4 regions of the uncultured Rummeliibacillus sp. genome follow, and region 2 is predicted to be linked to each of the others. Evidence: riboswitches for the same ligand, from Rfam matches in the RefSeq annotation. Region 2 holds a riboswitch; each other region holds the start of a gene.

Region 1 (6,091 bases), on a different contig from region 2:
TGTTGCTCCATCTTTGATATCATCGACTGATTTATATTTTTTAGAGAAAAAGCCCATTGGTGCTGTTGGTACAATGATTAGACCTTTGATTTTTGTTCCATTTTGTTTGTTAAAGTTTTCTAAGTAGATAGAGTGTTGGAATAAATTCGCATCAATGTCACCAGAATCTAATGCTTTGTTCGGTTGGATATAATCACTAAATTCTTTTAACTCTACTTTGTATCCTTTCTTTTCAAGCTCCGGTACGATTGCTTTTTTAAGCATATCACTATATGGACCTGCTGTTGCACCAATTGTAATGTCTTTTGTTTTTGTTGCTTTACTTGTATCTTTTGATTTATCTCCACCACAAGCCGCTAAAGCCACTGCTAGTACTAGCGTTAATACGCTAAACAAAAATTTCTTCATGTTTAAAACCCCCAATTTTTTATAAAAAGCTATTTTTTCAGAATGCTAGTTACTTTTAACGTTTATCGACTGCTTTTGCAATCGCGTCTCCTGCTAATTGAATTGCTTGGACAATGATGATTAATATAACAACTGTCGCAATCATAATAGTGTTGTCATAACGGTAGTAACCAAAGCGAATTGCTAGGTCACCAATACCACCACCACCGATGATTCCTGCCATTGCTGAGTATGCTACTAAACTAATAATTGTCATGGTGATTCCTTGAATGACACCAGACTTTGCTTCTGGGAGTAACACGTCCTTAATAATCATCCAACGCGTCGCCCCTACAGCAATAGACGCCTCAATAACACCTTTATCAATTTCTCGAAGTGATGTTTCAACAAGTCTTGCGAAAAACGGAATTGATGCGACTGACAAAGAAACACTTGCTGCAATAGGCCCTATCGTATCGCCTATTAACCACTTAGTAACTGGGAATAACGCTACTAAAAGAATGATATATGGAATTGAACGTATTAAGTTAACGATAAAGCCAACCACTACATTCACAAAGCGGTTACCAAGTAAACCGGATCTACTTGTAGAAAACAAGCCTTTTCCTGTGATGAATAAAAGCAAACCAAGTGGTAAACCAATCACCAAGGCTACTGCTAAAGAAATCCCTACCATTAGAAGCGTTTGACCAAATGCTTTCCAAATATCAGGAAGCATTTCTGTAAAATGACTAGGATCAAATAACATTGTCTAACACCTCCACTGTGACTCCACGACTTTCCATATAGGAAATCGAACGGTTAATATCTGCAACTTGCCCATTCAGTTCCATTAGGAAAATGCCGAGTGGCCTTTCCTGTATATATTCAATCGTGCCATGTAGAAAGTTCCCACGTACTTCAAATTGTTGTAGCATATCTGAAATGACACCTTCGCCAGCTACATCACCTTTGAATAAGATTTTAACAATTCTCCCCTTGACGTTTTGTAAAATGGTTGGTGGAATATCAAACGACACTACACTGTTTATAAATTCTTGCGTTAGGGGCTTTTCAGGGTTGGCGAAAATATCATAAACCGACCCTTCTTCGATTACCTTTCCATTTTGCATAATCGCCATGCGATCACAAATTTCCTTCACAACGTCCATTTCATGTGTTATTAGAATAATTGTAATACCAAGTTCTCGGTTGATTTTCTTTAACAATCGTAAAATAGAGGTTGTTGTTGTTGGGTCAAGCGCTGATGTTGCTTCATCGCAAAGTAATATAGAGGGGTTATTAGCTAATGCTCTTGCGATTCCCACACGCTGTTTTTGTCCACCACTTAACTGGGCTGGAAACACATCTTTTTTATCTGACAAACCAACCATATGGAGCAACTCTTTGACTCTTTCATTTCTCTTTACTTTTGATATATTTGCAGCTTTCAATGCAAACTCAATATTTTCCCCTACTGTTTTTTGGCTAATTAAGTAAAAGTGTTGGAAAATCATCCCGATTTTCAATCGTGCTTGTCGAAGTTGCTCACCTTTTAATTTTGTTAAATCTTGACCATCGATTAATATCTGTCCATCTGTTGGCTGTTCTAATAAATTAATGCACCGTAATAAGGAACTCTTGCCTGCTCCAGAATAACCAACTATTCCAAATATCTCTCCGTTATCAATTGTCAATGAGACATGATCTACACCGGTTACGCTTTTCTTTTTTACCTTGTAAATCTTTGATACATTTTGTATTTCCAGCATATACATCCCTCTAATCATTGTTAAATTACTATTGCACAAAAATTCATAATTTCTATTGAAAAACTATGTATTCCTACTAAAAAAAGATACATCCTTCTACTGAAAGATGTATCTTCTAATCAGATGTCGATTTATCTTTCAGAAATAAATTCTGTAGGAATTAGCACCTTCCCAAACGGGGGTTGCTGGACTTCACAGGGCCTATCCCTCAGTCACTCTTGATAAATTCCATTTGTTAAGTTGTAAGTTTATGTTAACCATATTATTTCTTTTTATATTATTTGTCAATCTATTTTTAGAAAAAATAAATTATTTAAAAATATTTTTATATTGGCTTATTTTATGTCTATTATTCAAATACCTTAACATTGAGGATAAATTCTACCGGAACCCATTTATCTTTATATTGGGTATCATTGTGTAGGCATAGCTTTTTTTCTTCGCTAATTAGTTTGGTGATGATTCCTCTATAGTGAACACTAGTTTGTTGGTGCCAAACGTCTAATAATACTTCTTTTTTGCCGTAATATGCTTGCAAAAGTTCTTCCTCTAAGGCTTGTAGGGTCCATTCATCAAAGGTCGGCTTTGTGATTTGCTGATCTTCTTGTTGCCAGGTTCTTAGTCTTTGTACATGTTCTGGCAACATCATCGCAGTCCATTTTATGTTACCTCGATCACGTAACATTTGTAATACCACTCCTTAGTATTGGAATCAGTTTTAGATTTAAATTTTATGCCCACCGAGTAATTTAGAACGATCGATAGCTGTTCCTGCATTTGTATATGATACGGCACGTAATAGAGCCGTAGAACCATAGTGGGTACGAAGGTGATCCATTGTGGTCCCAAGTTGTCGCCGTTTCCAACGTGTTTTATCAAAAAAACTAAGTTGCATAGAATGTTCTGATTCTAACTTTGAAATACTGACACTGATTTGTCGTACAGGGCGCTCGTTGTATTGTTCGTTCAATATCTGTTGGCAAATTTGATAAATAATCATCGTATCGTTTGTTGCTTCATCTATCGTACGTGAACGCTGGAAACCTCCTCCAAAAGCGTTTTTGCTATAAGAAATCCCAAGCGTAATCGTACGTCCTACTTTATAAGCTTCACGCGCTCTTCTTGCCACATCTTCACACATTTCTAGAAGTACGGCGAGCACTTCCGTTTTAGTGTTGTAATCCCGCATCAATATTTGGCTTTTACCATAACTAATTTGACCTTCTATCAATGGCGCTTCGCCAACTTTTGATAGATCAATTCCCCAAGCGTGATAGTAGAGTTGATTGCCCATAATACCAAAATGCCTTTCTAATGTTGTTAAATCAGCGTGCGCTAAATCCCCAACAGAAAAAATCCCCATATTATTAAGGGTTCGCTCGATTCGATGGCCAATTCCCCACATTTTAGATAATGGTGCAACAGGCCATAGCTTTTTTTCTACATCTTCAAAGTCCCACTTCGCAAACCCTGTTTTTTTTGCATCTAAATCAAGTGCAAGTTTTGCTAATAACATATTAGGACCCATCCCAACTGTGCTAGGAATTTCAAATTGGTTATAGAGTTCATATTGGATTTGGTGTGCTGTTTCTACAGGATCTCCCCACAGTTTTTCAGTGCCAGTCAGATCCACAAAACTTTCGTCAATGCTGTATACATGGATGGCCTCCTTCGGCACATAGCTGTTCAATAACTTGGTGATTTCGACTGACATGCGTACAAAGTATTCCATCTTAGGTTCAAACAAATGAATATCTGGATGCTTCGGTATCTCATATAGTCTCGTTCCAGTTTTCACTTGAAAACGTTGTTTCATTATTGGAGAAGCAGCCAGTACAATACTTCCTTTTTGTTCGAAATTCCCTATAACTGCAATTGCCTCTTTTTCAACGTCTAAATGAGCTAAAGTAGCCATACAACTAGCATAAAAACATCTCATATCTATACACATAATGGATCTTCTCGGCATATTTTCATACATTTCAGCACACCTCACAAAAGGAACGTTTGTTCTTATTTTAAAATGAGATAAGTGAGATGGCAAGTAAGAATTCGCACTTACCAATAAACAACAATATTTTTGTTGGTATTATCCTTTTCAGGAAGTCCGTTTAAAGATCGTGCTATTTAATCCACGGAATTTCTTGTTCAATCCACGCCTTTCTGTCTTCAATCCACGCAAATGCATGTTTAATCCACGCTTTCTCGTCTTCAATCCACGCAATTTTGAATTGTATCCACGTTCCGTGAAATTGATGTCATTAATTAAAAAAGGCTTTCATAATGCGTCCATTTAGTTCTCATGCTTTAATCCGTAAAAAAATATATGAAAATCCCCAAACTAAAACCCACTCTGCTCAGCAAAATGGGTTTAAATAATTATTTCAAAATATCCTTATACAATTCTGGGCGTCTATCATCATATACTGGAATCTTCTGACGCACCTCATCGACTTTTGAAAAGTCAACATCGACTATGGCTAACTCTTCTTCTTCGCTCCCTGTCCACAATACTTCTCCCCATGGCTCAATCACCATCGATTGACCATTAAAGTTTTCTTTTTTATGACTAATGCGATTTACCGCAATGATAAAGCTTTGGTTTTCAATAGCACGAGCTTGTAACAACGTTTTCCAGTGATCGATTCTTGCTATTGGCCATTGTGCTGAGACAAATATTACCTTTGCGCCATTTAACGCATGAAGACGAAGCCATTCTGGGAAGCGGATATCATAACAAATCACCCCAGCAGCTTGTATGTCTCCTAATTCAAAATTATTTTGCCCTTCACCAGCTGAAAGATGTAAGTGCTCATCCATCAAACGGAACAAATGTGCTTTATCATACTCTCCAACTAGTTCACCATCGCGATTCACCGTGTACATCGTATTATAAAATCCTTCTTCTTTTTTCGTCGCTACTGATCCACCTACAATGTGAATATGGAGCTCCATAGCTAATGCTTGGAGAAATTTCTTTGTTCTTTCTCCATTTACATCTGCTAATTCTTCTAGTTTTTCTAATGCGTAACCCGTATTCCACATTTCTGGCAAAATAACGAGCTCAGCACCTTTACTAGCTGCCTCTCTTATAAATGCTTCTGCCCTTGTGAAATTTTTTTCAACATCTCCAAAAGCTACGTTTAATTGAATACATCCTATTTTCATTTTTGCACCACCTATGGACATTTTTCTAAAAAGGTTATAGTATTTTCACTAAATCGTTATTCAATTCTGAAAATTCATCTTTATACTATTCTATCTATATGAGATTGAAATGTATAGTACATGAACTCAACACAATACTAATATATCAATCGGAGGAATGCATAATGGAGTTATCCACAAAACTACAAAATTTACCGAAACAGTTTTTTGCAAATCTTGTGAAGCAAGTAAGTGCTGCAGTTGCAGAAGGAAGAGATGTTATAAACTTAGGGCAAGGAAATCCAGATCAACCTACTCCGCCACATATCGTCAAAGTCATGCAAGAAGCAACCGCTAATCCACAAATGCATAAATACTCACCATTCCGTGGATTACCTGAGTTAAAAGAAGCAGTCGCTACATTTTATAAACGTGAATACGATGTGGATATTGACCCTGCTACAGAAGTAGCGGTTCTTTTCGGTGCGAAGGCCGGGCTTGTTGAACTACCTTTAGCCATTTTGAACCCTGGGGACACAATGTTATTACCAGACCCTGGATATCCTGATTATTTATCTGGTGTCACATTGGCTGATGTTCAATTTGAAACAATGCCACTATTGGCTGAAAATGACTTCCTTCCAGATTATCAAAAGCTTTCTGAAGATGTTAAGAAACAAGCAAAATTAATGTATTTAAACTACCCAAATAATCCTACAGGCGGGGTTGCTACAAAAGAATTTTATGAGGACACCGTCAAATTAGCAAAAGAAAATAATATTGTT
Region 2 (6,091 bases):
ATTTGCAGAAAAAATAGTATATAATTGTAATAGATACAAAATTTATTGAATATTCTTTTAAGCTAAAGGGGGAAATTTATGAAATTAGCGAAGCACATTTTAATAGCACTTATTTTGGGGGCAGTTGCAGGTCTTGTGATGAACTTATCAATGCCCAACGCTTTTACATCTATCGACAAATACTTCTTGACACCTCTCGGAACGATTTTCATAAGCTTGATCAAAATGCTGGTTGTTCCACTCGTTTTCTTCTCTATTGTTTTAGGTACTGCGAATATTGGTGATCCTAAAAAACTTGGTAAAATTGGTGTGAAATCAATAGCATTCTTTTTAGCTACAACAGCTATTGCTATAACAATTGCTATTATACTTGCTTCCATTATAAAACCGGGTACGGTTGGCACATTTAATACAGAAGGTTTAAGCTATGAATCTCAAGAAGCACCAGCAGTTACAGATACGTTATTAGGGATTATACCGACTAATCCTGTAGCAGCATTTGTAGAAGCAAACATGTTGCAAATTATTTTCTTCTCGGTATTCATAGGGATAGCTTTAGCATTTTTGGGAGACCGAGTAAAGTCTGCTTTAAAGGTAGTTGATGAGGCTAATGAAATTATGCTGTATTTAGTATCATTAGTTATGAAATTTGCACCATATGGTACATTTGGTTTGATCGCTTCTGCGATTGGTAAACAAGGATTTGATGCGATTAAAGCAATGGGACTTTATATGATTGTCGTTTTAGTCGCATTAATCGTTCACTTTGTTTTGGTTTACGGTGGTGCGCTTAAATTTTTGGCGAAAAAGAATCCAATTCAATTTGTGAAGGATTTCTTCCCGGCCATGACGGTTGCGTTTAGTACTTCAAGTAGTGGTGCAACATTGCCGATTTCTATGAAATTAGCTCAAACTAAACTAGGTGTCCCTAAATCTATAAGTAGTTTCGTTCAGCCGCTAGGTGCGACAGTAAATATGGATGGAACAGCCATTATGCAGGGGGTTGCAACTGTATTTATAGCACAAGTATATGGAGTCAATCTTACTATCACAGAATTAGCGATTGTTGTCATCATCGCAGTTCTTGCAAGTATTGGTACAGCAGCAGTGCCTGGAGCTGGTCTGATCATGTTAGCAATGGTATTAAATGCTGTGTCATTACCAGTAGAAGGAATTGCTTTAATAATCGGTATTGACCGAATACTTGATATGGCTCGTACGGCAGTAAATGTGTCAGGAGATGCTGTATGTGCAATGTACGTTTCGCAAACTGAAAAAGGTAGCGAAGAACAATATACAGAAAATGAAAAATCACTACCTCAAGCACAATAAGGCGGGGTAGCGAAAAATTTCAGATTAATGAAGAACAACTAAGTCCTTAATCTCTTCATAGGTTAAGGACTTTTTCTTTGGTTTCTTTACTTTATTAGCCAATCCACGCAAAACGATGGGGAATCCACGTATTTTGGGATCCAATCCACGCAGATCAGGGTTTAATCCACGCAATCGAGCATCCAATCCACGCAATTCAAAATTGAATCCACGTTCCGGACAATTTAGGTCATCCGTAAGTGCATCAAAGAAAAGAAGGAGATACTCCTATTAAGCGCGACAGATATTTCATTAGATTCAAAAAAACTATCCGCGATAAGTAGTCTTGAACTATCAAGAATGATTAGAAATCCAATCCACGCAATCGAGCATCCAATCCACGCAAATCAGGGTTTAATCCACGCATTTAGGAATCCAATCCACGCAATCGGGAGTTCAATCCACGCAAATAGAAATTGAATCCACGTTCCGGACAATTTAAGTCCTCCGCGAATGAATCAATCCAGAATGAAACAAGGGAACACTCCAAGCTTAGCGGGTGTTCCTTTGTTTACGTTACAGATTATTTTGATGTACAAATCACTGTACGGTGCCCGTGAGGAAATACATGTTTCATATAATTTCCTGAGGTTACTGGAATCTTGAGACCTTTTTGTTCTAAAATCATCCAAATTGTTCGGTCTAATGCAAAGATTTCTTCCTTCATCAATCGGTTTATCTGACTTTTTTTGAAAGCCAATTGATATGTCTTTCTTTGGAACTTAACTGTCATGTAGTAATGGGGCAATGTTTTGACTACTACTTCACATACATCTCCATTTTCGGATAACTCTTGTTGAACACAATTTCCAAGATGTTTGAAAAAATCCTTTGCTGATAGATGTTGAATCATTTGTGTTCGAATAAGACTACTGCTGTTCATTTTAGATTCTCTCCTTTTTTATGAGCCAAAATGGTCTCTATTTCAATAAGGTATGAAGAGAAAAAAATAAACCCCTCTACTGCAGTTGTGAATGCAATAGAGGGGTTCGCTAAATCCCGTTCGTTATCATTCAAAGCACTGCTTTGCTGGATGAAGCACCTTACCGCTTGGCAGGTTGCTGTGAAGTCAATGAGCCAGGACTCTCGTTCACTCTCGATAACCTTATTAAATTAAATGTATTATAGCATAATATATCTTTAGATACAAGATTGAAAGTTAAAATATGTATAATTATAGGGCTAAGTAATGGGGTGAGTTGATAAAATTTCCATAATATAATCTTTTAAATGATGAAGAATCGCTCTCCATTATGACCGTCATTAATTAAAATTTTGGGCCTTTTCTTGTTTGATAGTTTCTCATATTTCTTCCTTTCATTACAATAAAATTTTTGTCCGATTTTCTTTCCTACTTTCTATGTAATTAGTAAATAGAAAGAAAGTAGGTAGATGTAAGTGGCGTGTTTTGACTACTTAGCACCTTATGTCATATTTGAAAGCGTACAGGAAATGGACGAACATGTTGAGGGGCATATTCGAAAAAATTTTTATGAATTAACCGAATCTGAAAAAGCTGTCTTATATAAAGTCGCATCGCATGCACTAGATTACCCAGGGGTATGTCATCTAAAAGCAAAAACAATCGCAGAATCTTTAGGAATATCTATAAGAACCGTTTTTCGAAGTTTAAAACATCTTGAAGAACTTCGGATTATTCAACGTATACATACAAAAAAGATGAATGGCATTAAAGGTGCCAACATCATTTTAATTTTAGCTTCACATGACACATCGAGCGTGTCACATCAAGAAAACGCCGAAAATGCATGTGAGCGTAAGGGTGAAGCAACTAATTTTCAAAAGGAACCATCTAATTCTCTTAATCAAAAACAAATATATGTAAAACATACCTATCCGATGCTAAATTCATCATTAAGAAATCGTATCTTCCATCATCTAGCTGCAACTACTGGTGAAACAAAGGAGACAAAGAGATTCCTAGACGTAATCCAAAAACAACTCAAGCCTTTACTAAAGTGGGAAGTATGGCAATCTCAAAAAATGAAGCTTGAAGAGATCGGATTCACACTTTTTAAAGAAGTTGTTCAAAAAAGTAAGAAATGTAATATCAAAAACCCTTTTGGTTATTTGTATTGCAGATTAAGTAAAAAATTGGATGAAGTAATGATGGAAATGATAGAAACATATGCAGCCGAAGCAAGGGATGGCGATTGTAGTGTAGTAAACGAATGAAGATGAAGCATTGGATTTATTTTTATCATATGTATTTATTTGGCATAAAAGATAGTGATGATTAGGTTATCAAATAGGGGATGATTTGATGAAAAACTATTTTATATTAGTATTTATTGTTGCATTAGTACTTGGGGCGATTACTTATTGGAATTTCTACGAAAATAAAATTGACGGAAGTTCGGAAAATAGCGTATGGAAAGCCGAATATGTAGAAGAAAAGATTGGTGGAAGTTCTATAGGATGGATAGCAAATGTCGATCAAAAAAATGATGAAAAATTGACAGTGAAGAAGCTTGAACTTATAAAAAACGGAAAAGTAATGGCTGAGCAAACAGAGTTCAAAGAGTTTAAAGATATTAATGGAAAAAACTACACACTCCATCCTTTTTCGTATCCCGAATTGTATGGAGGAGACGCACCAGAAAAAGAAGATTCCTATCATGTACGGATTATATGGGAAGATCATGCGAATAAAGAACATACGGATGAGATTGAATTGAAGTGAGAATTGCATAGGGATTTAGTAAAAATTAATAAAAACAAGACGGTTGCGTTAGTCCGTTTAATTTGAAAAGGAAACTTAACAAAAAAGGACTTCTTTTAATTATGTTAATAATTTAAGAGAGCCAAAATAAATGAGAAAAGTCATGTTACAACCGTTTAATGAATAAAGTAATACTTGTAGTTAAAAGAAAAGCCTCAATACCAATAAGGCATCGAAGCTTTAAGCTATACATACGTTAAGACTGACTTTGCAATCGTACAAAACGATATTTGTCTTTTATAAATTGTTTGAAATAACGTCCTGGTGAATCGGCTTCCATTAGACCTTTGTAATACAATTCTGGAACTCCGTAGTATTCGAATACACCATCTTTGATAAATTCAATTCTTAAAATCATCGCACTAGAATTATAGCCGACAGAAGCCAATTTAGAAGAAGTAACCGCTTTCATTTCCATAGTAATTCGCCTCCAAAGTTTTCAATATAACTGTTGTGAAAATAATAATAACAGATATTAAGTAAAAATGAAAGCGCTTACTATAAAGATAGTGTAAAAATTTGAAATTCACATTTTAAACGAAAGAAATCTAATATAATAAGAGAAGGGGGGATGATGTTGAAAATCAAACAGCTTATTACTTTTTTAATCATTTCGAATTTATTGACCCTTGGATTTGTTTGCTATTCAATTGTTCAACATAATTTTCAACAAGAATCTTACTTCTTAGATGAAATTCAAGCGCCTCTCGTCCAACTACAAGCGACGATCAATCACCAAAAGGAAAATAACTGGAAAGACCCAGAACTCATTTCATACCAAGCTTCTACTATTCAAAACTCTCTTGAGAAAGTGTTAGATAAATCACATTTTGCACATTCAAAATTGACGGAACATGAACAGTCCAATTTACTTCAAATAAATAAAGCCCTACAAAAACTGCCACAAAATACGGAGTACACAATAGCCAATTGGAAGAAAGAAGATCAACAGAAAGCCATAGCATTGGAGAGGACATTAAAAAAGGCAAAGTTATCAAATGATGACACAAATCATGAAGATTATAAAAGCTTTATGAAACAATGCAAGATAGTTGCGAATGAATTAAAGGAATAATCGGTATGTATGAAAAAGGCTGCTCAAAAATTAGAGCAGCCCTTTTAATCAGATGGGGTAAGTCCTAACAAAAAGTGTGGAAGCAGGTTAACGCTTGTCTACCTAAAGTAATTGAAAGAAATCTATATTATGAAAGAGTGTGATCTTTTTCAATTACCGCATTTACAGCGTCAAAAATGGTGCTTTCAAATTGATCGTTTTGAAGAGAAGTTACGCCTTCAATTGTTGTTCCACCAGGTGAGCATACTTGATCGACAAGTTCCCAAGGGTGTTCACTGCTTTCCATAATCATTTTAGCACTGCCGAATACAGCGCTTGAAGCGATTTCAAGTGCACGCTTCTTATCCATTCCTGCCCGAACCGCTGCTCTTGCCAATGAATCGATATACATATAGCTAAAAGCAGGGGAGGCACCAGCGATTGCAGAAAAGACGGTAAACTGTTCTTCTGGTAATTCAATCATGGAGCCAATTGTATTAAATAAGTTTGTGACCATTTCTTTATCTGCATTTGTTGCATTTTCGGAAGCACTAAAGCATGTTGTAGATGCCCCTACAATTGCATTAATATTTGGCATGACACGAATAATAGATGTAGCTTTAGGTAAATTCGTTTCTAAATAGTCGATAGATTTTCCAGCAGCAATCGAAATGACTACTTGGTTTGGAGATAAGTACTCATTTACTTTTGGCAGTAACTCATCAAACGTTTGTGGTTGAACTGCAAGAATAATGACATCTGCTTTCATCACTTCTTCTAATGTCGAACATCCTGAAATTTGATACGCATCGACTAATTTCTCTGTTTTATGTGAAGAGCGATTGAAACCTAAAATATATGAAGCATTAAATCGCTTACTTTGAACCATTCCTTTAATAATCGCAGTGGCCATGTTTCCAAGC
Region 3 (6,091 bases), on a different contig from region 2:
TTTGAGATTCTTTAAGAAGTATTATTCGTAAGTATTAGATGAAAAACCTATCAAACAAAGGGGAGAATTGATATGACAGAAAATACTTTAAAACTTATTAAAGGCGGTAGCTTTTTAACGGAAGATATTGACGCTGGACGCGTATTTACACCAGAGGATTTTACTGATGAGCAAAAAATGATTGCAAAAACAACTGAAGATTATGTACAAACTGAAGTATTACCAGTTGTCGATAATTTAGAAAATCATGAATTTGAACACTCTGTTCGACTATTGAAAAAAGCTGGTGAGCTTGGCTTACTAGCAGCTGATGTACCAGCAGAATATGATGGTCTTGGCTTAGATAAAATTTCTTCAGCATTAATAACTGAAAAAATGGCTTTAGCAGGGGGCTTTTCTATTACACATGGTGCGCATGTTGGCATTGGTTCATTACCAATCGTATTATTTGGTAATGACGATCAAAAGCAAAAGTACCTACCAAAACTAGCATCTGGCGAACTAATTGCAGCTTATGCTTTAACAGAGCCTAGTTCAGGGTCTGACGCATTAGGTGCTAAAACAACTGCAAAGCTAAATGCAGAAGGAACACACTATATTCTAAATGGTGAGAAACAATGGATTACAAACTCAGGTTTCGCAGATGTATTTGTAGTCTATGCGAAAATTGATGGCGATAAGTTTTCAGCATTTATCGTAGAACGTGGTTTCCCAGGTGTATCAACTGGTGCTGAAGAAAAGAAAATGGGTATTAAATCTTCTTCTACACGTACATTAATTTTAGAAGATGTGCCTGTACCTGTTGAAAACTTATTAGGTGAAGTAGGTCGCGGTCATGTCATCGCATTTAATATTCTTAACATCGGTCGTTATAAATTGGGTGTTGGGGCAATCGGGGCTTCAAAACGAGCACTTGAATTAGCAATTTCTTATTCAAATCAACGCCAACAATTTAATACACCTATTTCATCTTTCAACCTAACTAAAGAAAAACTATCTACAATGGCTGCTAAATTGTATGCATCTGAATCTTTAATCTATCGTACAGTTGGATATTTCGAAGATCGTATGAGTCAACTAAGTGAAGAAGAAAAGAATGATGGTAAAGCTGTTGCAGCTTCAATAGCAGAATATGCAATTGAATGCTCTATCAACAAAGTATTCGGCTCTGAAACACTTGACTATATCGCAGACGAAGCAGTTCAATTACATGGCGGATATGGCTATATGCAGGAATATGAAGTTGAGCGTATCTATCGTGATTCACGTATCAACCGTATTTTCGAAGGAACAAACGAAATTAACCGTCTAATTGTACCAGGAACTTTCGTGAAAAAGGCGATGAAAGGTGAGCTACCACTTCTTCAACAAGCACAAAGCCTACAATCTGAATTGCTATCAATGTTCCCTGAAGAAATCGGTGACGAACCATTAGCGCAAGAAAAACACTTAGTGAAGATGGCAAAGAAAATTGCATTATTAGCAGCAGGAACAGCAGTTCAACGTTTCGGTACAAAACTAGAGCAAGAACAAGAGATTTTAGTGAATATTGCTAATATCGCTAACCAATTATTCGCGATGGAATCAGTTGTTCTTCGTACTGAAAAAGCACTTGCTCGTGACGGATTCGATAAAGCTGCACAAAAAGTTTTATACACAGAAATTTTCGTTCAAGAAGCATTTGCTGAAATTGAAAAAGAAGCAAAAGAAACAATTATTGGTTCTGTAGAAGGTGACAATGCTCGCATGTTACTATCTGCTCTACGTAAACTTACACGATTCACTCCATATAATTTGATTGCTAAAAAACGTCAAGCTTCTGTAAAACTAATTGCTGCAGAGAAATATACAGTATAGTATTTGAAGAATTTGTATAACGTAGAGAAATCCGGTCATCCTAATAGAGTGATCGGATTTCTTTCTTGAATAAGAAAGTCATCATACAATACAATGAAGAGAAGGGATGTAGTTATAAAACATATAAAAGGAGCATTCTTATGACGATCAGATTAATTCAATACCCAAAATGTACAACATGTAAAAAAGCACAAGCTTGGTTAAAGGAAAATGGAATCGAGTTTGAATTACAACATATAGTTGAACAAACACCTACAAAAGAAGAATTAACAAATTTTTTGAAAATGAGTGGCCTGCCATTGAAAAAATTCTTTAATACTTCTGGGATGAAATATCGCGAACTACAATTAAAAGATCGCTTAAAGGAAATGTCTGAAGATGAGCAACTTGAATTGTTAGCATCAGATGGAATGCTCATTAAAAGACCGATTGTTACCGATGGTCAAAGAATCACATTAGGTTTTAAAATTGATGACTTTGAAAAGACATGGAAATAGTTATACATTTGCTTGTTTTTAAATACGGAATATGTCAAAATTGAAGTGAATTTAAATACATATTTGGAGGGTTAATGATGAGCATACCAACAGATTTACGTTATACAGAAGAACATGAATGGGTAAAAGCAGAAGATGGAAAAGTACGCATCGGAATTACAGAGTTCGCACAATCAGAACTAGGTGATATCGTATTCGTTGAACTTCCACAAGTAGGTGACGATCTAGTAGCAGATGAACCATTTGGTAGTGTTGAATCTGTAAAAACTGTATCTGAACTTTATGCACCTATTTCAGGTAAAGTTGTAGAAATTAATGAAGAACTAGAAGATAGCCCAGAATTTGTTAACGAATCTCCATATGAAAAAGCATGGATGGTTGTGATTGAACCTTCTGACGTATCACAAATTGAAGAATTACTTACACCAGAAAAATACCAAGAACTAATCGAAGAATAATCTTGCCAATAAAAGCGCCACACTTTTTGTGTTGGCGCTTTTACGTACATCAAGCAGTTCACACTATTAAGTTAAGGTTTTTACTGCACTCAATGCGGGATAAAACTGTAAGGAGGAATTAGCTTGTCTGATAAAGTGCTTATTGTAGAAGGTAGGCAGGATAAATTGCAAATTCACCCCATATTAGCAGAAGATATTCCAATTCTATGTACGAATGGAACGATTAGTGCGAGTAATTTAGAAGAACTTATCTATCCCTATGAAGAATATGATTTATATGCTTTTTTTGACGAAGATTATTCAGGCGATTGCCTTCGTGCTTTGATGAAGAGAGAATATCCTGAGACGTATTTTTTACGAACCCTTTCTTTATATAAACAAGTGGAAGTAACGCCAAGAAAATATTTAGCTAGAATATTATTGGCTGCTGATTTTAAAGTAAATCCAGCTTATCTTATAGAATAGGAATGACAAGTTATGCAAGAATGGTCAATTGAAGAATGGGAGAATATGAAGGAAAGTAAAGAACAATGTACTTTCTATTTATACACTTCAATGTGTGGAACGTGCCAAGTAGCTTCTAAAATGATGGAGATTATGGAAGCAACCTTTCCAGACATTCCAATGGGAAAGGCTAATATCAATTATGTGGAACAATTAGCCATAGACTATAAAATTGAAAGTGTCCCATGTTTGCTAATTACTGAAAATGGAAAAGTAAGAGATAAAATCTATGCATTTCAATCTGTTTCATACTTATTTGAAAAAATTCAGAAAAAAGATTGACGATGTTAACATAGAGTGGTAAAGTAACAAACATAAATTAAATAATTATTTACGTTACTCTTATTTAGAGAGGTGGAGGGAAGTGCCCTATGAAGCCCGGCAACCGTCACAATGTGACACGGTGCCAATTCACGCAAAGTGAGAACTTTGGAAGATGAGAGAACGGTTTTCGTATATTACGTGGACCCTTCTGTTAATCTTACAGAGGGGTCTTTTATATTATAAGCGAAAGAGGCTGTTCAGACCCGAGCGGTAATGACGTAAATATAAAAGGTGGTTTTGAGTATGATTCAACTAGAAAATGTCGTAAAAAAATACAAAACCGCTAATGGATCTCTAACTGCAGTTAATGATGTTAACCTATCAATAAATGATGGCGAGATTTTTGGCATTATCGGTTATAGTGGTGCTGGTAAAAGCACAATGATCCGTTTACTCAATGGCTTAGAAAAGCCTACATCAGGTAAAGTCACAGTAAATGGACAGAATATTTCATCGATTAAAGGGAAAGAACTTCGAAATGCACGCCATAAAATAAGTATGATTTTCCAACACTTCAACTTATTATGGTCGAGAACAGTCGAAGAGAATATAGCATTTCCATTAGAGATTGCTGGTATTAGTAAAGCAGAACGTCAGAAACGTGTACTTGAACTAGTAGAGTTAGTCGGCTTGAAAGGAAGAGAAAAAGCATATCCTTCCCAACTATCAGGTGGACAAAAGCAACGTGTAGGTATTGCTAGAGCGCTAGCAAATAATCCAGAAGTGTTACTTTGTGATGAAGCAACCTCAGCCCTTGACCCAGAAACAACGGATGCAATCTTAGATTTACTTGTAAGTATCAATGAAAAACTTGGACTAACAATTGTTTTAATCACACATGAGATGCATGTCATCCGAAAAATTTGTCATCGTGTAGCAGTGATGGAAGCTGGGAAAGTTGTTGAGCAAGGAAATGTTCTAGAAGTTTTCCAATCTCCAAAAGCAGCTGTAACAAAGAAATTCGTTTCTCAAGTTACTGAAACAGCTGGGCACAAAGAGTCCATTTCACAAATGTTGGATGATTACCCGAATGATCAGTTGATAAAGTTATTCTTTGTTGGTTCTAAAACTGAGCAACCTGTAATCTCTTATTTGATACGAGAGTTTGGTGTCGATGTGAATATTGTGCATGGCAATATATCTCCGACAAAGAGTGGTCCATATGGTACGTTAATCGTCCGAATTGTTGGAAATGATAGCGACGTATCAAATGCGATTCAATATTTAGATGAACAAGGTATTAAAACGGAGGTGATCAAGAATGCTTAATGATCTCTTTCCGAATGTCGATTGGGAAATCATGTGGGAAGCTACAAGAGAAACCATTTACATGACGGCTGTTTCAACAGTTCTTACATTCATAATTGGTTTAGTTCTTGGGATTCTGTTATTCCTTACAAGTCCAACACAACTTTGGGCGAACAAAGTTGTCAACTTACTAACGGGCTCTGTTGTGAATATTTTCCGATCAATTCCATTTATCATTTTAGTTATTCTTTTAATTCCATTTACAAACTTTTTACTAGGAACAATTCGTGGAGCTAATGCAGCGTTACCAGCTTTAATCATAGGAGCTGCGCCATTCTATGCTCGAATGGTTTTGATCGCTTTACGTGAAATTGATAAAGGTGTAATTGAAGCGGCACGTTCTATGGGAGCTAAAACTTGGACGATCATTTATAAAGTTTTAATCCCAGAGTCATTACCAGCTTTAATATCAGGTATTACCGTAACAGCAGTAGCATTAGTTGGTTACACTGCAATGGCAGGTGTAATCGGTGCTGGTGGTTTAGGAAACTTAGCGTTTATGGATGGCTTCCAACGAAGTCGTAACGATGTAACATTTGTCGCAACTGTATTAGTGTTAGTGATTGTATTTATCATTCAATTTATAGGTGATTTTATTACATCCAAAACAGATAAACGATAGTTTGGTGTATACGTATTAACGTTCACATATTTGAAAAGAAAAGGGGAAAAAACATGAAGAAACTTGTAGCAGGAATTCTAACAGCATCATTAGCGTTAAGCTTAGCAGCTTGCGGATCAGACGAAAAAGCATCATCTGGTGATTCAAAAGAAACAAAATTAGTAGTAGGTGCTTCTAATGTACCTCACGCAGAAATTTTAGAAAAGGCAAAACCAATTCTTGAAAAAGAAGGCGTAGAATTAGATATTCAAAAATATCAAGATTATGTATTGCCTAATAAGGATTTAGATTCCGGCGATTTAGATGCGAACTATTTCCAACACATTCCATACCTAGAACAACAAATCAAAGATAATGGTTACGACTTTGTAAACGCTGGTGGTATTCATATCGAACCAATCGGTATTTACTCTAAAAAATATAAAAAACTAGATCAACTTCCAAAAGGAGCGACAATTTTAATCAGTAACTCTGTAGCTGACCAAGGTCGTATTCTAACATTACTAGAAGCTAAAGGCTTA
Region 4 (6,091 bases), on a different contig from region 2:
TATAAGGGAAGTATTTGAGGAAACGGGAGCTACAATTGGATCAATAGAGTGGTTAGCGACCTATATGGTTCAAGAACAAATGCCTTTTACAAAAGCAGTTTTCACCGCAAAAGTAGAAATGATCGATCGAAACCACCCGAATGTAGAAACAAGAGGCGTCATACTAATGAGTGAAGAAGAATTGTTGGCAAACGAACATTTAAGCTTCTATATGAAAGATTTGGGCATGAAGAAGATTCTTGAAAAGGTGAGTGAACGTGAAGATAAATGGGAAAATTGAAAGCTTAAGGGATTATCCATCGCCTAATCCACGTGTTACATTAAAAGAAATAACATATTGGTCTGATGGTTTACGTGTAAAAGGCTTACTTGCAACTCCTGTTATCCATGCAAATTATGAAGGAATATTGTATTTACGCGGTGGTATACAAGGTGTAGGTATGGTACGCCCCGCTAGAATCACTCAACTTGCTTCACATGGTTTCACCGTATTTGCACCATACTATAGAGGAACACGTGGTGGTGAAGGGCGAGATGAATTTGGTGGTAATGACCGATTAGATGCAGTTAATGCGGTAGAGGTGTTAAAGGAGTTTTGTAGAAAGGATCGTATTCATCTTTTCGCTTTCTCAAGAGGTGGTATTATGGCGCTATGGACGGGAATATTGCGCGATGATATTACTTCAATCGTGACATGGGGTGGCGTATCAAATGTAACCTATACGTACGAAGAAAGAATTGATATGCGTAGAATGATGAAAAGAGTATTCGGTGGTTCGCCACAGACAAATCCTTCAGCTTACGAAGAACGTACACCAATTGTACATTTAGAAGATTTACATGCATCCGTATTAATCATACATGGAAAGTGTGATGAAAATGTTGGATTTAAACATGCACAGCTTTTAGAAAATAGTTTAAAACGTTTAAATAAACATGTAGAGACTTGGTATTATCCGGAATATACTCATTTTTTCCCGAGCGATATAAATCGGAAAGTTGTAGATGATGTTTGTCAATGGATGAAGTTACAACATTCATAGGGGTGACAAATTGTGGGCTATATTAAAGCACGGGTGGACCCTGAAAAGTTAAAGAATAATGACTTGAAATTTGAAGAAAAATATCCCTATTGGGAAGATTTGTGGATCAACTATACAGAGCCTTATTCCGAAGTCCAAATTCAAAATTGGAAAGAAGAAACACAAGCAATCCAAGAATTAGAGCAAATTAGTTATGTTTCAAGAAGTGAAGGACTTGTGAAAATCCAACTAGTGCTGTTGGAAGAAGACACACGAAATTACTTTAAAGAAAAGCCACATATTGATGGTAAGCTCAAATGGTTTTCCATTCTCTTTCATGATGATGACATGAGAGAGGGCCTCGAAATCCGTAATTATGGAGAAGAAGTTTTCTTTAACCAAGTTACAAAGGAAGAAGCAGAACCAATTGTAGAAATGTTTGAACAATACAGGTTGATCACTGAATTTGTACCAGATGATACGGATTAGCACTGCAACGTTTGTTGTAGTGCTTTTTTGAGTGCGAAAATATTGAGGGGGATTTTAGGACGTAAATTGCTTAGAGAGCGAATAAAATTTGAATTCGAGCGAATAAATGCACCACAGGAGCGAATAAAACCGTCTCAGGAGCGAATAACCGCACCGCAAGAGCGAATTTAATTCTAGCTCATCAGAGTACTTGCCATTAAACCCGTACAAATGCACACAAAAAAACGAGCAGTTGAATATACTGCTCGTTTTTTCATACGATTTTTGATTTACTTATAGGTTTTTAACTTGTTTTGATTTATTTAAGCGAGTGGTGCACCATTTTTAGTAATTTCTTCTGCTGCTGCACCGAATTTTTTAAAGTTTTCATGGAACATACCAGCTAATTCAGTTGCTTTTTTATCATAAGCTTCTTTATTAGCCCAAGCATTACGCGGATTTAAAAGATTTGTTGGTACACCTTCAATTGCAGTTGGCATTGCAAGACCGAAGATAGGGTCTTTGTCGGTAAATACATCATTAAGTTTACCGTCGATAGCATCGCGTACCATTTTACGAGTGTAAGAAAGTTTCATACGACTACCTTCACCGTAGATTCCGCCAGTCCATCCAGTGTTTACTAAGAATACATTTACTTGGTGTTCATCAATTTTCTTTCCTAACATTTCTGCATAAACAGTAGCATGTAATGGGAAGAAAGGAGCTCCGAAGCAAGTTGAAAATACTGGTTCAGGTTCTACAACACCACGCTCTGTACCAGGTGTTTTAGAAGTGAAACCTGATAAGAAGTGATACATAGCCTGTTCTTTCGTTAATTTACTAATTGGAGGTAAAACACCAAAGGCATCAGCTGTTAAGAAAACAACTGTTTTTGGGTGACCTGCAACAGAAGGATCAACGATATTTTCAATGTTTTGGATTGGGTATGCAACACGAGTATTTTGTGTTAGTGTCTCATCATCGTAGTCAGGAATTCGAGTTTCAGAATCTACGATAACATTTTCAAGCACTGTACCAAATGTAATAGCGTTATAAATTTCTGGTTCTTTTTCAGCTGAAAGGTTGATTGTTTTTGCATAGCAACCACCTTCAATATTGAACACGCCGTTATCAGACCAACCATGTTCATCGTCACCGATTAGTTTACGATTACCATCTGCAGATAACGTTGTTTTACCAGTACCTGATAAACCAAAGAATAGAGCAACGTCTCCTTGTTCACCTACATTGGCAGAACAGTGCATTGGTAGGATTCCGTTTTGTGGTAATAAGTAATTCATAATACCGAAGATAGATTTTTTCATTTCTCCAGCATATTCAGTGCCGCCGATTAAAATAATACGTTTTTCTAAAGATACGATGATGAAAGTTTCTGAAGTTGTACCATCCACTTTTGGATCCGCTTTAAAAGTAGGCGCGGATAAAATAGTGAAATCAGCTTCATGTGTATTTAGTTCTTCATCAGTAGGGCGGATGAATAATTGGTGAGCAAATAGATTATGCCAAGCGTATTCATTAACAACGCGGATTGCTAAGCGAGAATCTTTGTCTGCACCTGCAAAGCCTTTAAACACAAAAACTTCTTCTTTTTGTTTTAAATAGTTAACAACTTTGTTATATAATGAATCAAACACTTCTGCAGAAATTGGTTGGTTAATTTTACCCCAATCAATTTGATCTTTAGAAGATTCTTCGACTACCATAAATTTATCTTTAGGTGAACGTCCTGTATACTTGCCTGTTACTGCACGAACAGCGCCATCAACTGTTAAGATTGCTTCACCGCGGGAAGTTGCTTTTTCCACTAATTGTGGGACTGAAAGTTGTACTGAAATGTTATTTCCTTGTAATAAACCCTTCAGTTCATTCGCAATTTCTACTGAATTCATCTTTGTTCGTACCTTCCTTTTTATGTTATTACCCTTAAATGGGTTTCTTTTCTTCATCTCGAGAATTAGTATAACACATTGAAACGAATAGTCTATACTAATTGGAAATTAATTTTTATGAATTTGATTTTTTTATTACTATAAGAAAATAAGTTTGACTTTCATAGTAATATCACTTAGTATATGCATTAGAACGGATACTCTTATCCCGAGCTGGTGGAGGGTCAGGCCCTATGAAGCCCGGCAACCTGCATTATCTTTCACGTGATGCGTTGGTGCTAATCTGATGCAAGGAAGATTCCTTGAACGATAAGAGTGAAAGGTGCTTACGAAACATATCCTTTCCTCATTGATTTTCGATGAGTGAAAGGTTTTTTTTTTCAAAAAATAGAAGCAAATCTGATTTGTTTCATTATTATATGCGATTTGTTGCATTCTATTTATATTATGTACTGGCACTTTCTATATCCTCGTGTTAAAAAAGCAGCTTATAGCTGGCTTGACGTTTAGAACATAAACGGACATGGGTAATGAGTACCGTATCTTTTTTTCGAGAGGATCTCGTTGATAATAGGAGGAAACCAAATGACAAACAGAAGATTATTTACTTCAGAAAGCGTAACAGAAGGACATCCAGATAAAATTTGTGACCAAATTTCAGATGCAATTTTGGATGCTGTTTTAGCAAAAGATCCAAATGCACGTGTAGCATGTGAAACAACGGTTACAACAGGTCTAGTACTTGTAACAGGTGAGTTAACAACTACTACGTATGTAGATATGAAAGGTATTGTTCGCGATACAGTAGCGGAAATTGGCTACACTCGTGGTAAATACGGTTTTGATGCAGAAAACCTAGCAGTACTTGTTGCTGTAGGTGAACAATCACCTGATATCGCACAAGGTGTTGACAAAGCATTAGAAGCACGTGAAGGATCTATGACAGATGCAGACATTGAAGCAATTGGTGCAGGGGACCAAGGTTTAATGTTCGGCTATGCTTGCAACGAAACACCTGAGTTAATGCCACTTCCAATTAGTTTGGCACACAAATTAGCACGTCGTTTAACAGAAGTTCGTAAATCAGGTCAATTAGATTACTTACGTCCAGATGGTAAAACACAAGTAACTATCGAATATGATGAAAATAACCATCCAGTAAGAGTGGACACAATTGTTATTTCCACTCAACACGATGAAGAAGTAACTTTAGAACAAATTAAAAAAGATTTAAAATCAGAAGTTATTGCTAAAGTTGTACCAGCAGAACTTCTAGATGACAAAACAAAATACTTTATCAATCCAACAGGCCGTTTCGTAATTGGTGGTCCTAAAGGTGATGCAGGTCTTACTGGCCGTAAAATTATCGTTGATACTTATGGCGGCTATGCTCGTCATGGTGGCGGTGCTTTCTCTGGTAAAGATGCTACAAAAGTTGACCGTTCTGGTGCATATGCAGCTCGTTATGTTGCAAAAAATATTGTTGCCGCAGGTCTTGCAGAACGTGCAGAAGTACAACTTGCATATGCAATCGGCGTTGCACAACCAGTATCTATCGCAATCGATACTTTTGGTACTGGGAAAGTTAAAGAAAGTGATTTAGTTGAAGCGGTTCGAGAATTCTTTGACTTGCGTCCAGCAGGAATTATTAAAATGCTAGACTTACGTCGCCCAATTTACAAACAAACAGCAGCTTACGGACACTTCGGTCGTACAGATTTGAATGTTCCTTGGGAAAATACAGACAAAGTATCTGCATTAAAAGCAAAATTTGCTGATTCTTTAAAATAACAGTGAAGTATTTACACAAAAATAAAAAGTCGTTCACAAAAAGTGAACGACTTTTTATTTTTGATTAATCTTTTCAATAACCTCAATGGCTTCATCAATTGTTGCTACATCAAAAATTTGAATATTACTGTTAATCTCCTTTCGAAATTTATTAGCTTCTTCTTTATTCCCACTAGGGATAATTAGATAAGAAATACCTGAAATACTAGCGATTTGGATTTTCTCTTTTAACATGCCAATTGTCTTTACGTTACCATTTTTGTCGATTGCTCCCGTTATAGCAATAGGGTGTTCGTTTTGTAAACCTTCATTTTTAACTTTTCCAGACAATACAAGTGCCAAACCTCCGCTATCTCCACCGATACGTTCTCTATTTAGAAAGGCATCTATTTTTTTCTCTGTCTTTTGATCGGTTTGCTCTAAATAGTAACTAACATTTTTCTTCATTTGTTCAGTAGTGTCTTCTTTAAGATGAAGCCAGCTTAAAAGTTGTCTATTTTTACTAGCATAGCGATCTTTATTATCACCTTCAACGATAGCAAGTGGCTTGACATGTTGTCTTTCTAAGATTTTCGAAACATCTAATTTATTTTTTGTTAAAGAGAATTCTACACTATTCACACCAAGTAAATAGATATTAGTCCCTTCGATAATTTCCTCAGGTGGCTGATAAAGAAGTGCCACATGTGTTGTAGCATCATAAAAAATTAGCGGAAGCTCATAACAAAATAATATAAAAAGTATACAAACTGCATAGCTGATTTTTCTTTTGTATACTTTTTTCCTTTTTAAAATACGAACAGTTGTTAGAATAATTAGGCTAAGTAAAAAGAAAAGAATAAAAGATGAACCACTAATTTTGTTTTGAAGATATAGTAGTAGAAATATGGGATAAAATAA

What was found. A riboswitch is a leader RNA that binds a small molecule or an ion and turns the genes downstream of it on or off. The one in region 2 is predicted to bind S-adenosylmethionine.
Region 1: it holds a riboswitch for S-adenosylmethionine, as region 2 does, so the genes downstream of both, Q0977_RS05840 (methionine ABC transporter ATP-binding protein) here and Q0977_RS15685 (hypothetical protein) in region 2, are expected to answer to the same signal.
Region 3: it holds a riboswitch for S-adenosylmethionine, as region 2 does, so the genes downstream of both, Q0977_RS10810 (methionine ABC transporter ATP-binding protein) here and Q0977_RS15685 (hypothetical protein) in region 2, are expected to answer to the same signal.
Region 4: it holds a riboswitch for S-adenosylmethionine, as region 2 does, so the genes downstream of both, metK (methionine adenosyltransferase) here and Q0977_RS15685 (hypothetical protein) in region 2, are expected to answer to the same signal.

Annotation. Positions count from the first base shown of each region.
Region 1 is NZ_CAKQBI010000006.1:94,714-100,804, reverse strand. It holds gene Q0977_RS05850 (MetQ/NlpA family ABC transporter substrate-binding protein) at 1-408, opposite strand, end outside; gene Q0977_RS05845 (methionine ABC transporter permease) at 464-1,156, opposite strand; gene Q0977_RS05840 (methionine ABC transporter ATP-binding protein) at 1,146-2,159, opposite strand; SAM riboswitch class I at 2,288-2,387, opposite strand; gene Q0977_RS05835 (YolD-like family protein) at 2,509-2,844, opposite strand; gene Q0977_RS05830 (DNA polymerase thumb domain-containing protein) at 2,884-4,140, opposite strand; gene Q0977_RS05825 (carbon-nitrogen family hydrolase) at 4,539-5,327, opposite strand; gene Q0977_RS05820 (pyridoxal phosphate-dependent aminotransferase) at 5,492-6,091, shown strand, end outside.
Region 2 is NZ_CAKQBI010000034.1:16,531-22,621, forward strand. It holds gene Q0977_RS15675 (dicarboxylate/amino acid:cation symporter) at 79-1,332, shown strand; gene Q0977_RS15680 (hypothetical protein) at 1,357-1,527, opposite strand; gene Q0977_RS15685 (hypothetical protein) at 1,895-2,254, opposite strand; SAM riboswitch class I at 2,375-2,477, opposite strand; gene Q0977_RS15690 (helix-turn-helix domain-containing protein) at 2,770-3,567, shown strand; gene Q0977_RS15695 (hypothetical protein) at 3,656-4,075, shown strand; gene Q0977_RS15700 (KTSC domain-containing protein) at 4,311-4,532, opposite strand; gene Q0977_RS15705 (hypothetical protein) at 4,692-5,189, shown strand; gene proC (pyrroline-5-carboxylate reductase) at 5,317-6,091, opposite strand, start outside.
Region 3 is NZ_CAKQBI010000014.1:50,033-56,123, reverse strand. It holds gene Q0977_RS10840 (acetyl-CoA C-acetyltransferase) at 1-15, shown strand, start outside; gene Q0977_RS10835 (acyl-CoA dehydrogenase family protein) at 73-1,857, shown strand; gene Q0977_RS10830 (arsenate reductase family protein) at 1,998-2,354, shown strand; gene gcvH (glycine cleavage system protein GcvH) at 2,432-2,812, shown strand; gene Q0977_RS10820 (hypothetical protein) at 2,936-3,277, shown strand; gene Q0977_RS10815 (thioredoxin family protein) at 3,290-3,598, shown strand; SAM riboswitch class I at 3,656-3,759, shown strand; gene Q0977_RS10810 (methionine ABC transporter ATP-binding protein) at 3,884-4,909, shown strand; gene Q0977_RS10805 (methionine ABC transporter permease) at 4,902-5,570, shown strand; gene Q0977_RS10800 (MetQ/NlpA family ABC transporter substrate-binding protein) at 5,624-6,091, shown strand, end outside.
Region 4 is NZ_CAKQBI010000002.1:199,439-205,529, reverse strand. It holds gene ytkD (RNA deprotection pyrophosphohydrolase) at 1-280, shown strand, start outside; gene Q0977_RS02615 (S9 family peptidase) at 258-1,043, shown strand; gene Q0977_RS02610 (hypothetical protein) at 1,056-1,511, shown strand; gene pckA (phosphoenolpyruvate carboxykinase (ATP)) at 1,814-3,400, opposite strand; SAM riboswitch class I at 3,601-3,716, shown strand; gene metK (methionine adenosyltransferase) at 3,986-5,191, shown strand; gene Q0977_RS02595 (S16 family serine protease) at 5,246-5,875, opposite strand.